DNA from 2 places in the Pseudoalteromonas sp. SWXJZ10B genome. Region 1 is predicted to be linked to the other one. Evidence: predicted binding sites of a transcription regulator. Region 1 holds the regulator's gene; the other holds the start of a gene.
What was found. Region 1 encodes FliA, which starts transcription of late flagellar genes. Its sites were predicted from a motif close to CTAAAGNTNNNNNNNNNNNNGCCGATA; they were not measured.
Positions count from the first base shown of each region.

Region 2: a site for FliA is predicted at 2,522-2,548, ahead of I6F54_RS19220 (DUF5610 domain-containing protein). Genes of this name have one in related genera too.

Region 1 covers NZ_JADYXD010000010.1:68,099-76,073, forward strand. Annotated here, with positions in the region: gene flhA (flagellar biosynthesis protein FlhA) at 1-1,701, shown strand, start outside; gene flhF (flagellar biosynthesis protein FlhF) at 1,723-3,204, shown strand; gene I6F54_RS11130 (MinD/ParA family ATP-binding protein) at 3,197-4,057, shown strand; gene I6F54_RS11135 (RNA polymerase sigma factor FliA) at 4,084-4,794, shown strand; gene cheY (chemotaxis response regulator CheY) at 4,835-5,218, shown strand; gene I6F54_RS11145 (protein phosphatase CheZ) at 5,236-6,009, shown strand; gene I6F54_RS11150 (chemotaxis protein CheA) at 6,025-7,975, shown strand, end outside.
Region 2 covers NZ_JADYXD010000034.1:436-8,410, forward strand. Annotated here, with positions in the region: gene I6F54_RS19210 (RNA recognition motif domain-containing protein) at 45-524, shown strand; gene murI (glutamate racemase) at 487-1,287, opposite strand; gene I6F54_RS19220 (DUF5610 domain-containing protein) at 1,353-2,492, opposite strand; gene trmA (tRNA (uridine(54)-C5)-methyltransferase TrmA) at 2,655-3,752, shown strand; gene I6F54_RS19230 (thiol:disulfide interchange protein DsbA/DsbL) at 3,819-4,457, opposite strand; gene I6F54_RS19235 (thiol:disulfide interchange protein DsbA/DsbL) at 4,474-5,097, opposite strand; gene I6F54_RS19240 (serine/threonine protein kinase) at 5,132-6,106, opposite strand; gene ccoG (cytochrome c oxidase accessory protein CcoG) at 6,193-7,623, opposite strand; gene I6F54_RS19250 (hypothetical protein) at 7,912-7,975, shown strand, end outside.

The DNA.
Region 1 (7,975 bases):
GTGGTAATTACCAAAGGTGCTGGGCGTATTTCTGAGGTATCTGCACGTTTCACCCTTGATGCAATGCCGGGTAAACAAATGGCAATCGACGCCGATTTAAACGCTGGTTTTATCAGTGCTGAGCAAGCGCGTGACCGCCGCGAGGAAGTAACTCGCGAAGCCGATTTTTACGGCTCAATGGATGGTGCGAGTAAATTTGTAAAAGGCGATGCCATTGCAGGTATTGTTATATTAATCATCAATATTGTTGGTGGTTTATTTGTCGGTATGATTCAACATAATTTGAGTTTTGGCAACGCAATGGAAGTATATACATTACTTACCATTGGTGATGGCTTAGTTGCTCAACTCCCTTCTTTACTGCTTTCAATTGGTACCGCGATTGTTGTAACACGTCAAAATGAGTCGCTCAATATGGGTGATCAATTTAAGAAACAACTAGGTAACGAAAAATCACTCTTTATTGCTTCAGGTATTTTGATCATCATGGGTTTAGTGCCTGGTATGCCGCATTTTGCTTTTTTAAGTTTAGGTGCGTTATTGGGTTATTTAGCTTACTACACACAGCAAACTAAGTTAAAAGCCGCTGCAGCAGAAGCCGAAGAAGCCGCCAGTGGCGGAAGCGCTGCAACAGGTATTGCCAATAAACAAGAGCAAAAAGAACTTGGTTGGGATGATGTTCAGCAGGTTGACGTAATTGGCCTAGAAGTAGGTTACAGATTAATTCCGTTGGTAGATCAATCTCAAGGTGGTGAGCTACTTAATCGTATTAAAGGTGTACGTAAAAAGCTTTCTCAAGAACTTGGTTTTTTAGTACCACCTGTTCATATTCGCGATAATTTAGAGCTTGATCCAAATGCTTACAGAATAACGCTAATGGGTGTTTCAACCGGTGAAAGCGAACTTAAACATGGCGACGAGCTAGCGATTAACCCAGGGCAAGTATTTGGTCCTATTAAAGGGGTTGAAACTAAAGATCCTGCGTTTGGCCTTGATGCAGTATGGATCAAGCCTGATCAAAAAGATGAAGCGCAATCACTAGGTTATACCGTTGTAGATTCAGCCACGGTAGTCGCCACTCATATTAGCCAGTTATTAACTAACAGTGCGGCGTTGCTACTAGGGCATGAAGAAGTTCAAAACCTGCTTGATATGCTTGCTAAAAGCCATCCTCGCTTAGTAGAAGGACTAGTACCTGATGTGCTGCCATTAACTGCAATTGTAAAAGTACTGCAAAATTTATTGAATGAAGGTGTAGCTATTCGCGATATGCGCTCAATTGTTCAAACCCTTGTTGAGTATGGTCCGCGTAGCCAAGACCCTGATGTATTAACGGCTGCAGTGCGTATTTCTCTGCGTAGGTTAATTGTTCAAGATGCGGTTGGTATGTCATCAGAAATCCCTGTCATAACCTTGGCACCTGAGTTGGAACAGATGTTGCATCAGTCATTACAAAATGCAGGCGATGAAGGTGCCGGTATTGAGCCTGGACTTGCAGAGCGACTTCAAGTGTCATTGACACAAGCGCATCAAAATCAAGAAATGGCCGGTGAACCTTCTATATTGCTAACGTCAGGAATGTTACGCACTGTGTTATCTCGTTTTGTTAAGTACACCATTCCAGGATTGAGAGTGATGTCTTATCAAGAGGTACCAGACGAAAGACAGATCAAGATTGTTAGCTCTGTAGGCCAACAATAAGATTTTAACAGGGGTTGAATCATGAAAATTAAACGTTTTTTTGCTAAAGATATGCGCACAGCACTTAAAGAAGTTAAAGATGAGTTAGGTGTTGATGCGGTTATTATGTCAAATAAGAAGCTGGCTAACGGTGTAGAAATTGTAGCGGCAGTTGATTATGACAAAGCAGCCCCTAAAGTAGCAGCGCAACCACAACGTACTGCAGAGCCGCGTGCTCAAGCACCACAGCAAAGTATGCATAATTTTGTAAAACCAGAGCCTCAGCGTGCCAAACCAGAGCCGCAGGCAAAAGTGGCTGACAGCCTACAGGCTTTGTTAGAGCGCCAATCACCGCGTCCTCGCTCCCCTGAACTTGCATCAATGTTTTCACAATCAGGTATTGATACTACCGATAACTATCAAGAACCAGTTATGGAACAGCGTACTAAAAATATGTTTGCTCCTGAAAATGCAGCGCCAGTTCGTCCACAAACTCAAGCGGATAGCTTAGGTTTTGATGATTTAGACAGCGACTTTGATGATTTAGATAGTCCAGTAACGGCTCGCCAACAAACACCCAATAATGAAAGCGAAGAAATGACAACAATGCGTGAAGAAATGAACGCAATTCGTCAATTACTTGAGCATCAAGTATCAGGCTTAATGCAGCAAGATATGGCGCGTCGCGATCCAACACGCGCTTGCATGGTTGACCGCTTAGTCGGTATGGGTATTGATAAAGAAGTAGCGCAACAAATGGCATGTTTTGTACCTGATGATGTATCTCGTAAGCAAGGCTGGAAAGCGTTGTTAACGATGGTCGAAGATCAAATGCAAACAACCAATAATGAAATACTTCGCCAAGGTGGTGTATATGCGTTAGTGGGTCCAACAGGTGTTGGTAAAACAACAACAGTTGCTAAGCTTGCAGCTTTAGGCGCACAAAAATATGGCGCTGATAAAGTGGCCTTAATAACCACTGATACATACAGAATTGGTGCTTATGAACAGCTTGCTACTTACGGCCGTATTATTGGTTGTGGTGTAAAGCAAGTTAAAGATGCTAATGAATTAGCTGAAGTTTTATATCATTTACGAAATAAACGTCTAGTATTAATTGATACAGCAGGTATGAGTCAGCGAGATTTACGTTTAACTGAGCAGTTAAACACGTTAATGCGTAACCAACGTGTGGATATTCGCAGCTACTTAGTACTAAGCGCGACGGCACAAATTAATGTATTACAAGAAACAGTACGTCACTTTAAAAAAGTACAGTTAAGTGGTTGTATTTTCACTAAGTTAGATGAATCATTAAGTTTGGGTGAGATTATTAGTATTGCGATTCAAAATCGCCTTCCAATAGGGTATCTTACTAACGGTCAACGAGTGCCAGAAGATATTCGTGTTGCAAATGCTGAAAAACTAGTGAAAAAGGCTGAGCAGTTATATTTAAAAAGAACAAAAGCACAACATTCAAGGCACCAAGCAGTGGCGCCAAGTACAGTAGGGATGTATGATTAACACAGTATTAGATCAAGCAAGCGGCCTGCGCAAAATGAGTCAAAACAATAACAACGGCGTAAAAGTTATCGCTGTAACCGGTGGTAAAGGTGGGGTGGGGAAAACAAATGTTTCTCTAAATACCGCTATTGCACTAGGGCAACAAGGTAATAGAGTATTAGTGCTGGATGCTGACCTAGGTTTAGCAAACTGTGATGTGATGCTTGGTTTACGTGTAGAGCGCAATTTATCACACGTTTTGTCAGGTGAATGTGAGCTTGACGAGATTTTAGTTGAAGGGCCTGCTGGTATTAAAATTGTACCTGCTACATCGGGCTCGCAAAGTATGGTTGAATTATCGCCATCTGAGCATGCCGGGCTAATTCGTGCATTTAGCGAATTGAATACCGAATTTGATATTTTAATTGTAGATACAGCCGCTGGTATTTCAGACATGGTGCTAAGCTTCTCACGAGCAGCACAAGATGTAATGGTTGTAGTGTGCGATGAACCAACATCAATAACCGATGCTTACGCACTTATTAAAGTATTAAGCCGCGAGCACGGTGTTTATAAGTTCAAAATTGTTGCCAATATGGTCCGCAGTATGCGTGAAGGCACTGAATTGTTTGCAAAACTATCTAAAGTTACCGATCGCTTTTTAGATGTTTCAATGGAGCTAGTAGCAACGGTTCCTTATGACGAAAATATGCGCAAAGCAACACGTCGCCAAAAGGTGATTGTTGAGCTCTTTCCAAGTTCGCCAGCCGCTCTCGCGTTTAAAGCGCTGGCGACAAAAGCAGTTAAATGGCCAATACCAAATCAACCATCTGGGCATTTAGAGTTTTTCATTGAGAAACTAGTAAACGGCTAATTATGACAACATTGGTGAATAGAGCTATGGGATATCAATCAACACAAAACTTAAATGTGATTGTTGAGAAACATGCATCACTTGTTAAAAAAGTGGCATGTCATCTAATTGCTCGATTACCACCTAGCGTTCAGCTTGATGATTTAATTCAATCAGGAATGATAGGTTTAATAGAAGCTTCAAAAAACTTTGATGCAACAAAAGGCGCAAGCTTTGAAACCTTCGCCGGTATTCGTATTCGCGGGGCTATGCTTGATGAAATGCGCCGTGGTGATTGGGCTCCTCGTTCAGTACACCGTAAAAGCCGACAAGTTGCAGAAGCAATTACTGGGCTCGAAAGCAGTCTGAATCGCGAACCAACAGATACAGAAGTTGCTGAAAAACTTGAAATTTCACTCAATGAGTACCATCATATTTTAAATGATGTTAATACCAGTAAAGTATTAGGTATAGAAGACCTTGGTGTAGATGAGGATGTTATTACTCCCGTAGGCCAAGATTTAGCGCTAGACAAACCTTTTAATAATGTTAAAAATGATCGGTTTAATGAGTCTTTGCTAAATGCAATAAAGTCATTACCAGAGCGTGATGCAATGGTACTTTCTTTATACTATAACGATGAAATGAATTTAAAAGAAATAGGACATATACTCGATGTAAGTGAATCGCGTGTAAGTCAGATACATGGTCAGGCGATGATTAAGCTTAAAGCTAAAATCAATGACTGGATAAACTAGTAGTAAGTAAACTAAGGTTAATACCTCACTGGGGGATGTTTTGGATAAAAACATGAAAATTCTTGTAGTTGATGATTTTTCAACGATGAGACGAATTATAAAAAACCTATTACGTGACTTAGGTTTCACTAACGTTCAAGAAGCTGATGACGGGTCTACAGCTCTGCCTATGTTACAAAATCAAGTATTTGATTTTGTGGTTACAGATTGGAATATGCCGGGAATGCAAGGTATTGACCTTCTAAGAGCAATTCGTGCAGATGATAAGTTAAAACATATCCCTGTATTGATGGTAACGGCAGAAGCTAAAAAAGAACAAATAATTGCTGCAGCGCAAGCTGGCGTTAATGGTTATATTGTTAAGCCATTTACGGCTGGAACATTAAAAACTAAATTAGAAAAAGTATTTGAACGCTTAGGCTAATGATGGGGGAGAGGCTTATGTCAGCACCAGCTGCGCCTCAAATAACGTTAGAACAAGCTCGTCAACTCGTCATTTATTTAGAAAACGATGAGCAAGATAAAGCTAATCAGTTGATTTTAGAGACAGCTTCGCAAGAGCAGTCTAAATTATTTGCTGAAGTTGGGAAGTTGACTCGTCAACTGCACGAAGCACTTAAAAGCTTTGAGCTTGATACTCGCTTAACTAACATAACGACAGATGCGATTCCAGATGCTAAAAAGCGGCTTAATTATGTTATAGAAATGACAGAAAATGCGGCTAATAAAACAATGGATGCTGTTGAGGCTAGTTTACCTATAGCTCAGCAACTTGCAGATGAAATATCTCATATCAAACCGACATGGGATCGTTTAATGAGCCGGGAGATTGAGCTTGGTGAGTTTAAACAACTTTGCCATAGTATCGATAAGTTTATGAATAACTCTCATCATAAAACGGATGAGCTTCAAAGCTTAATGACAAATGTACTAATGGCTCAAGACTATCAAGACTTAACAGGTCAAGTTATTCGCCGTGTTATAGAACTTGTTAGAGAAGTAGAAGAAAGCTTACTTCATCTTTTAACAGCGTTTGCTGAACAAGATGACAGTGACAACACAGCGAATAAAGTAGAACAACAAAAAATAAAAGAACCAGTTGCCACACAAACTTTAGCAGGTCCTGAAGGCCCTATTATTGATAAAGAATCGCGTAATGATGTTGTATCTGATCAAGATGAAGTCGATGATCTTTTATCAAGTTTGGGCTTCTAAGAGGAGAGTAACTGCATGTTTGAAGTCGATGAAGATATTTTACAAGACTTTCTTGTAGAGGCAGGAGAAATCCTAGAGCTTTTATCTGAACAGTTAGTTGAACTGGAAAATAATCCAGAAGATACCGAGTTACTAAATGCCATATTTAGAGGCTTTCACACTGTAAAAGGTGGTGCAGGCTTTTTAGCTATGACAGAACTTGTTGATGCTTGCCACGGCGCTGAAAACGTATTTGATTTACTACGTCAAGGCGTGCGAACGGTCAATTCAGAGTTAATGGATGTTATTTTACAAGCGCTCGACACCATTAATGAAATGTTCGCGACTATCCAAAATAGGGATAAGCCAGAACCAGCAGATCCTGAGTTACTTCAAACCCTCCACATTTTGGGCCTACCTCCAACAGAAGCCGAGCTTAACGGAGTCGCTTCAGAAACTGACGTTGAACAACCTCTTGATGAAGTAGTTGATACGCCAATAGCTGATGAGGAAGATCCATTTGCATTTGATGAAATGTTTAGCGGAACTCCTTCGGTTAGTGATGCTGAAATAAACGAAATCACTGAAGATGAATTTGAAAACTTACTTGATGAACTACACGGTAAAGGACAAGGTCCTGCAGTTGAAAAGCCAGTAGCAAGTAGTAGTGATTTTAATGGTGATATTACTGATGATGAATTTGACAGCTTATTAGACGAGTTACATGGAGTTGGCAGTTTTGGTGAGGTTGCGAGTAAAGCACCTGAGCAAAGTAGTGTAGTTAAAGCACCTGTAGAACCAGCTAAACCAGCGTCAAATACTGCTAATTCATCAGATGATGAAATTAGTGATGATGAATTTGAAGCGCTTCTTGATGAACTTCATGGTAAAGGCACTGCACCTAAATCAATAGAAAGCACTCCAGCTGTGAAACAGCCCAATATCCCAGCTAAACCAGCTGCAAAAGCGAGTGTGCCTGTAAAAAAACCAGAACCTGTAAAAGCACCCGCTTCTAAACCGGTAGAAAAACCGGTTGCTAAAGCAGCGCCAGCAACGCCTAAAAAATCAGCGCCACCAGCAGCAGAGACGACAGTTCGCGTAGATACAAAACGACTTGACCAAATTATGAATATGGTTGGTGAGTTAGTACTTGTGCGAAATCGTTTGGTTAGTTTAGCGACCAATTCAGACAGTGAAGCAATGGGTAAAGCAATCTCTAACTTAGATGTAGTGACTGCTGATATTCAAGGCGCGGTTATGCAAACGCGAATGCAACCAATTAAAAAGGTATTTGGTCGTTTCCCTCGCGTAGTACGCGATTTAGCACGCAGCTTAAACAAAGACATTGACTTACAACTTGTAGGTGAAGAAACCGATTTAGATAAAAACTTAGTGGAAGCACTAGCCGATCCGCTTGTGCATTTAGTTCGAAACTCAGTTGACCACGGTATTGAAATGCCAGCTGTTCGTGAGGCTGCCGGTAAGCCTAGAACAGGTAATGTTACTTTATCAGCGTCTCAGGAAGGCGACCATATTTTGTTGACCATTAAAGATGATGGCGCTGGTATGGATGCTGAGAAACTGAAAAAAATAGCAATTAGTAAAGGCGTGCTCGATCACGATCAAGCGAGTCGACTTTCTGACACTGAAGCATACAACCTAATTTTTGCACCTGGCTTTTCTACAAAAGAAGAGATATCTGATATTTCAGGTCGTGGTGTTGGAATGGATGTGGTGAAAACTAAAATCACCCAATTAAACGGCTCTGTAAGTATTCAATCTGAGTTAGGTGTAGGTACTATTTTAGAGATAAAAGTACCACTTACCTTAGCCATATTACCGACCTTAATGGTAATTGTTGGCGCACAAACATTTGCGTTACCACTTGCAGGTGTTAGTGAAATATTCAACTTAGATTTAACGAAAACAAATGTGGTTGATGGGCAATTAACAATTATTGTGCGTAAAAAGGCAATACCGTTATTCT
Region 2 (7,975 bases), on a different contig from region 1:
AATGTTAAATTAATGTTTATTTCCTGTTTATTGGTAGATCTAAAATGAAATTACCCGATCAAAAATCTTTTATCTTCTCTGTTATTCTTGCTGTAGTTGGTTTTGTTGTTGTTGAGTTTGCTTTAGGCGGCTTAGCTTTAAACCCTGCATTACTATTTGGTGCTGGTTTATTAATAGGTGCGATTGCTATTGCTGCAATGTCATCTGATGTGACTGAAGAAGCTGAAGTTAAAACAAAAACGCTTTATGTTGGTAACCTTCCTTATCGTGCAAACGAAGGTGTGGTTCGTGCATTATTTGAAGAACAAGGCAAAGTATTCAATGTTCGTTTATTAAAGGATAAGAATACTGGCAAGCGTCGTGGCTTTGGTTTTGTTGAAATGGCGCAAGCTGATGCAGACAATGCAATTGCTAACTTGAACGATAGCGAGTTCCAACAACGTACTTTAAAGGTACGTGAAGCAAAACAAAAACAAGAAGATGATTCTAATGCTCTACGTACTGAGACGGATCAGTCAGTGTAACTAGCTTTACCGCTAGCTTATTGCTAAACACATCAGCCGTTGCATAATATTGCAGCGGCTTTTTTATGTCTGTTAGTTTATTCACACACAAGTTAAGTTGGTTAAGTAGGTAGTTGACTCTGTTTGCTATCGCTACACCTGAATCAAGTAATTTTACATTCCCTTTAAAATACTGACTAATAGGCTCTGCTAATATTGGAAAGTGCGTACATCCTAATACAAGTACATCTATAGTTTTATCTATATGTAGGTCATCAAGCACTTGATGCAACTTGTTTGTATCCAAAGACTCTGTAAAAAAGTATTGCTCAGCTAAAGTTACTAACTCCACACTGCTATATAGATTAACGGTTACATTACGTGCATGCTCAGTAATTAATGTTTTAGTGTATGAACTGGCGACCGTTGCCGGTGTGGCTAATAAGCCAATATGATTTGAACGTGTTAACTCTGCCGCAGGCTTTATTGCTGGCACAACACCTACTATAGGAATATCTGTCATTTGGCGAACAGCGCTAAGTGCAGATGTAGAAGCGGTATTACACGCTATTACAATTAAATCAACGTTAAGCGTATTAGCTTTGATGAAATGAATAAGTGAGCATAATCGGTTAATGATTGTTTTTTGGGATTGAGCACCATAAGGTAGTAATGCATTATCCATAAAATAACTGTACTGAGCATTGGGGATACTTTGCTTTATATGCTCAAGTACAGTAGTTCCACCAATACCTGAATCAAAGACCATTATATGCGCTGACAAACTACCGTTCCCACTTTACTTTAAGAACGGCAGTTTGCCATGAGGTATTTATAAAAGAAAGTAGTTTAACTTTGCGTGGTTTCTAAATCAGCAAGCTCGTCGGCTGCCGAATTTAACTGATTAAGGTTTTCGAACATAGACTTTGTGTAATCCACTAACTTATCTATTTGCTCCTGATCTTGATTTAACCATTGGAGAATGCCAGCTAGCTGATTTTGTAATCCAAGCTCACCCGCTTTTTCAAAAGCATTTTTAAGGTCATCATTAAAAGGAGCTAAACCTTCCGCTACTCGTTTTTCTGGTGCTGGTCTATATTCTTCATAGCTTTTAACTGTTGCTATTGTTTTTGTTTGGCGTAAATCCATAGAAAAAGCCACCAGCTGATCGCTGTCTAAACTCAGCTCTTGCGCTTGTTCAAATGCTTCATCTAAATCACCACCAAAAAAGGTTTTACTTAGATCTTGTAAGTCTTCCATCATTGCATTAATAGCTTCTTGCTCTTGCTCATTTAAGTCACCATTAACCGACATCGAAAATGATACCTGTCGAGATTGCGATGATGAGCTTGCAAACGACTCGCTATTACTGTTTTGCTGATAGCCACTTGCCGACTGAGATTCAAATGCATCTGCAAAGCTAATACTTACCTCGTCACCCTCTGCGGTGGTAAATTTATACTCTGCATTACTCGTCATACTGACATATTGAGCCTGGCTTATATTTACGCTGGCAGGTTGTGGGTTAAATAACGACTCTTCAAACTTATCGAGCCCATTGTAAATTCCCTCTTTGGACTTATTAATCCCCTCTTCCATGTCATCATTAAATACACCTGTACCTTTGAGTTCATCAACAGCGTCGTCAATCCCTATTTGGACTCCTTTGCGCGCGTCGCCTAACATATCTTTGAGCTTTTCGTCATCAGCGCCATTAGCTTTTGCTTTATTAACAGCACGACTTACAAAATCGAGTACGTTTTTTACTATTTCATCAAAATCAAATAGTGGTTTATCTGCTTTTTTTTCTGCGATAGGCAATCCAAGCTGCTCAGCCATTTTATCGCCAAGCACCTTTGCGGCCAACTCTCGGCCTCGTTGTTGATAGCTATCTTGAGGAGACGTAATTGTAGGTTGCTGTATATCAGCTTTATTATTGAATTTATTGATGTTGTTGTTTGGCGTAAAGCCATAATTACCTATTTTCATGATTCGTCTCCTAAGCGTGCGTAGTTTATTATCGGCTATAACAACAAAAACTAAAGTACAATGTTCAATAAAACAGCATAAATGCTAGCCAAAACTAGACAAATACGCAGCGCTCCCTACAATAGCGCCGATAAACAGATCTTAGATAAGGTAGTAGCGTTAATGGCAGTTATTAAAATAGATACCACACAGTACCAAACGCAGTTAAGTGAAAAAGAGCAGCGTATTAGTGCACAGTTCCAACGTTTTGGTGTGGAGCAACTAGAAGTATTTAGCTCAGAGCCAACTAACTACCGCCAACGTGCTGAATTTAGAGTATGGCACGACGGTGACGATCTGTTTCACATTATGTTTGATCAACAAACAAAAGAAAAAATCCGTGTTGATACATTTGATCCAGCAGCGCCTCTAGTTGGTGAAATAATGCAGGTGATGATTGAGCATCTTAAGCCTTGTGAAATATTACGTCGTAAGTTATTTCAAATCGATTACCTATCCACGCTAAGCGGTGAAATTTTAGTAAGCTTGCTTTATCACAAACCACTTGATGATGAATGGTTAAGTGAAATTAAAGCGCTTAAAGAAAAACTAAGCAGTAAATACAAAATTGACTTTATCGGCCGTGCTCGCAAACAAAAAGAAGTGCTGGGTGATGACTTTGTAACTGAGCGTTTAACAGTTAATGGTCAAGAGCTTATTTATCAACAAGTAGAAAATAGCTTTACTCAGCCTAATGCAAAAGTAAATATTAATATGCTGGAGTGGGCGCAAGATTTATGTAAACCACTTAAAAATGATTTATTAGAACTGTATTGCGGTAACGGTAACTTTTCAATTGCGTTAGCGGGCTGTTTTAATAAAGTATTAGCAACAGAAATATCAAAATCATCTGTTCATTCTGCTCAATACAATATTGCTAAAAATAACGTAGAGAACTTAGATATTATTCGTATGTCTAGTGAAGAGTTTACTCAAGCAATGAATGGCGAGCGTACTTTCTCTCGTTTAGACGGTATTGACCTTAAAAGCTATGACTGCCAAACCATATTAGTTGATCCACCGCGCGCGGGCATGGATGAATTAACGTGTGACTTAGTAGCTAACTACGAAAGCATAATTTATATATCGTGTAATCCTGAAACCCTTGAGCGTGACCTTGATCACCTAACACGTACGCACAACGTTAAGCGCTTTGCTATATTTGATCAGTTCCCATATACACATCACATTGAGTCGGGTGTTTTCTTGCAGCGCAAATAAATACGCTCAGTAAACGTTACCCATAAAAAAAGCTCCTTGTAGGAGCTTTTTTAGTTTTAGCTAAACTTACTTGTTAGCTAAGTAATTAATCAGTTTGCTAATATCTTCTGGTTCAGTAATACCCGACTCACGACCTAGGTTTAATTTATACTTACCATTTACAATAAATGTAGGTACGCCACGTAGTGCGCCTTTTTCTTTAAAGTAGTCTTGATCGCGTTTCATTTTAGAGCTCAGCGTACGTACCGAGAAGCTTTTAAACAGCTTATCAAACTTATCGCCATCAACGCCCTGCGCTACAAATATATCTTTTACATCTGCAAGCTCATTAAAACTAGCGCGCTTTGTATGAATATGATTAAAGATTGCAGAGACAATTTTATCTTTTTGCGGAAGCACTTCTGCAGTAGCGAGTGCTTGGCTCATCATCTGTTGGTTTTCTGGGTCGCGTACACCTACAAAATCAACATGGCTCTTTTTAAATTTAACGTTTTTATCAAGCTTAGGCTTAAACTCACCAATTAGTGCTTCCATGTTATTACATGCAGGGCAGTAAAATGAGAAAAACTCTTTAATTTCTGGCTTTTTTGTTGCGCGCTCAGAAACAACGTCGTAATGCACGCCTTCTTCATACGTTGCTGCAAAGCTTGTTGCCGCCATAGGAAGTAGTACTGCAAGCAAACCTGCTTTAACTAATTTAATCATTATTATGCTCCGAAATTTATAGTGCTAATAAAAACGCTACTAACTCATCAAGTTCTTTTTGATTTTTGATGGTGTTGAGGTTTATTTTATATTTATCGTTAACAATAAAAGTAGGTACACCTGTAAGTGCGCCTAATTTTGAATATTTATTTTGTTTGTTTTGCATTGCTTGCTCAGCCGAAATAACTGGCATGCTTGCAATTTCTTGATCAAACGTTGCGCTATCAATACCGTTTACTTCAAGTAATTTTTTAACGTCTTTCATTTCAGTTAAAGGAGCACGCTGAACATGAATACTTTTAAAAATTTGATCGCTAATACTCTGCGCCTGACCATGCTGCTTAGCAATTAAGTAGGCAAAGCTTAAATTACTTTGTGCTTGTGGCGACACGCCACCTAAAAAGTTCACGTGGTTTTTAATAAACTCCGCGCCTTCTGGCAAGCCTTGTTCAATTGCTTTTGCTACTGGTTCAAACTTAAAGCAATGTGGACAGTAAAATGAGAAAAACTCGGTTACTTGTGGTGATGTACTTTTGTCTACATCAATAACAGTGTATTGATTATCAACTTCAAACTGTGCAGCAAGTGCTGCAAATGGTAAACATAAAAGTAATAAACTCAGTTTTAATTTTTTAAGCATTTGTATCTCGTTGTACTTGTCTTTAAATAAAATATTACGGCAATAACTTTAACGGTGCTTCTTGCAGTGCTGCAAGTTGCTCCTTCAGTGCTAAAATTTGTTGCTCCCAGTATTTGTCATCAGCAAACCATGTAAAGTTCCGCACAAAGGCAGGATCGCTCCATCGTTTAGCTACCCATCCCATATAATGGATAATACGCATCGCTCGCAGCGGTTCAATTAATTTGAGTTGAGAGTGATCAAAATCACAAAACTCTTCATACGCACTCACAAGGGTGTCTAACTGTAACAGTTGCGTCGCTCTATCGCCACTGAGCATCATCCATAAATCTTGGATTGCAGGACCTTGGCGGCTGTCATCTAAATCAACAAACATTAGCGCATCACCTGCCCACAAAATATTACCAACGTGGCAGTCACCATGTAAGCGAATACTTTGCACATCTTTATACTGTTTTTGCGCCTGCTCTATCACTAAATCTAAAATAGTATAAAAGGCAGTATTTATTCCCATAGGCACTAAGTTACTTTTTTGAAGATGAACTTTGGCTGTATGTAAATACTCCTCGCAAGTAACTGTTGGCCTATAAGTAAAAGGCTTTGTTTTAGCTACTTGGTGCATACGGCCAATTAAACGCCCCATTACATCAAGCTGGTCTAAGTTATCAACCTCAAATAAACGCCCGCCGACACTTGGAAACAACACAAACAAATAACCTTCGTGTTCAAACAAGCTTTGCCCATTATATAAAATAGGGGCAACAACAGGCACTTCCGCTTCTGCCAGTTCAAATGCAAAATCATGCTCTTCTTGAATTTGCTCTTTACTCCAGCGCTCTGGGCGATAAAACTTCACTACGTAACGCAGGCCATCATCGGCTTTAAATTGGTACACTCTGTTTTCATAGCTATTGAGTGCCAACAAACCAGATTCAGCGTACACACCTACGCTTTCTATTGCATCGAGTATTAGGTCAGGTGTTAAGTCAATAAAACTAAATTTACTCATACTCTTCTTATATAAAATAAAAAGCGAGTTATATACCCGCTTTTGTTAATTGCTATATCAACTTACCTATTTAAGGTAGGTTGTGATTATCGCGCTTTAAAAAAGTTACTCGACTGCGATATTGTTTCATCCGGCTCATCTACCGGTGAAAGCACAAAATTAAACTCTGTCATTGGCGCTTTTAAATCATAAGGGTCCATTACAAGCGACAATGGCACATTATGAGATTGCCCTGCCTGCACAGTAAATGACTGCTTACCAATATACTTAAAGTTATCTAACCCTTGTACTTTAATATTAAAGGTTTGCTCGTACTGCGCTTTATTAATTACCTTTAATGTATAGGTGTTCTCTACTAAACCATCAAAATCGACACGATATAATTGGTTTCGATCACGAATGATATCAAAGTCCATTGTTTTACGCAGCGCTATATTAGCTACAAGTGCTCCCGTAAGCACAACAAGTATGACCGTGTAACCAATGATTTTAGCTCGTAGTGGATTCGTTTTATTTTCTGGGGTTTCGAGGTTTCGCTCTGTCGTATATGAAATAAGTCCACGCGGGTATTCCATTTTATCCATTACGCCATCACACGCATCAATACATGCACCACAGTTAATACACTCAGCTTGCAGCCCATTTCTAATATCAATACCTGTTGGGCACACTTGAACACACAGGTTGCAGTCGATACAGTCGCCTAGCTCTAAATCTTCATGATCTACTTTACGTGAACGAGGACCACGGCTTTCACCACGGCTTTCGTCGTACGTTACAGTGTATGTATCTTTATCAAACATAGCTGATTGAAAACGTGAGTAAGGGCAAATGTGTAAACACATAATTTCTCGCATCCAACCGGCATTACCATAGGTACACGCAGCAAAGAAAATAATACTGACTAGTGCATAACCACCCACGTTAAACGTTACAAAATCAGGAAGTAACTCTCTGATTGGCGTAAAGTAACCCACAAAAGAAATAGCGGTATATAACGAAAACAATACCCAACTAGTATGCTTTGCCGTTTTACGCCAAAACTTATCAAAATTCATGGGTCTTTGATCGAGTTTTTTACGCTGATTAGCCGTGCCCTCAAGCTTTTCTTCAAACCAAATAAAAATAAAGGTCCAAACAGTTTGCGGACATGTGTAGCCACACCACACCCGTCCATAGAAGGTGGTCACTAAAAACAGCGCAAATGCTGCCAGCATAAAAATAAACGCTAATATGGTAAAATCTTGAGGCCATAGCGTTAAACCAAAAATATTGTATTTTTGACCAATTAGATCAAACAGCACTGCTTGCTGGCCGTTAAAATTAATCCAAGGAAGTAACATAAACGCAAGTAGGCCTAAAAAGCCAATGCGCTGCCTAAGTAATTGATGTAGGCCTTTTACGGCACGCACATAAATACGATTTCGGGGATTGAACCTATCATCTTGACGGCTTAAATCCGGTTTTTGGATTTTCACCTCTACAGGGATATTCTTTACTTTAATTTGTTTGTCCATCGAAGTTCCTCAACGCCGCTTGGAAATAAAAATCCAGCAATACTCAAGTACTCTATACTTAAAGCTAGCAAGTTACTTGCTAGGCAGATTTACTTTAATAAATTGCCTTCTCGAATACTTTCAGATATTTCAGAAATATCTGACTGCTGTTAACCATTATAACAATGTTGGTTAAAATTACTGGCATAGATCGCTAATAATTTATTCATCCCAGTTACTTGCTTTTAAAATGCAGTTTATTACACTGCATGGTAATTCAACCCTACTTAGATCAAGGTTTACGTATCCATGAAAAAATTTATTATTTTGGTAGTTGTGATCCTTGCCTTTTTTACAATCGATCATCCGCTTA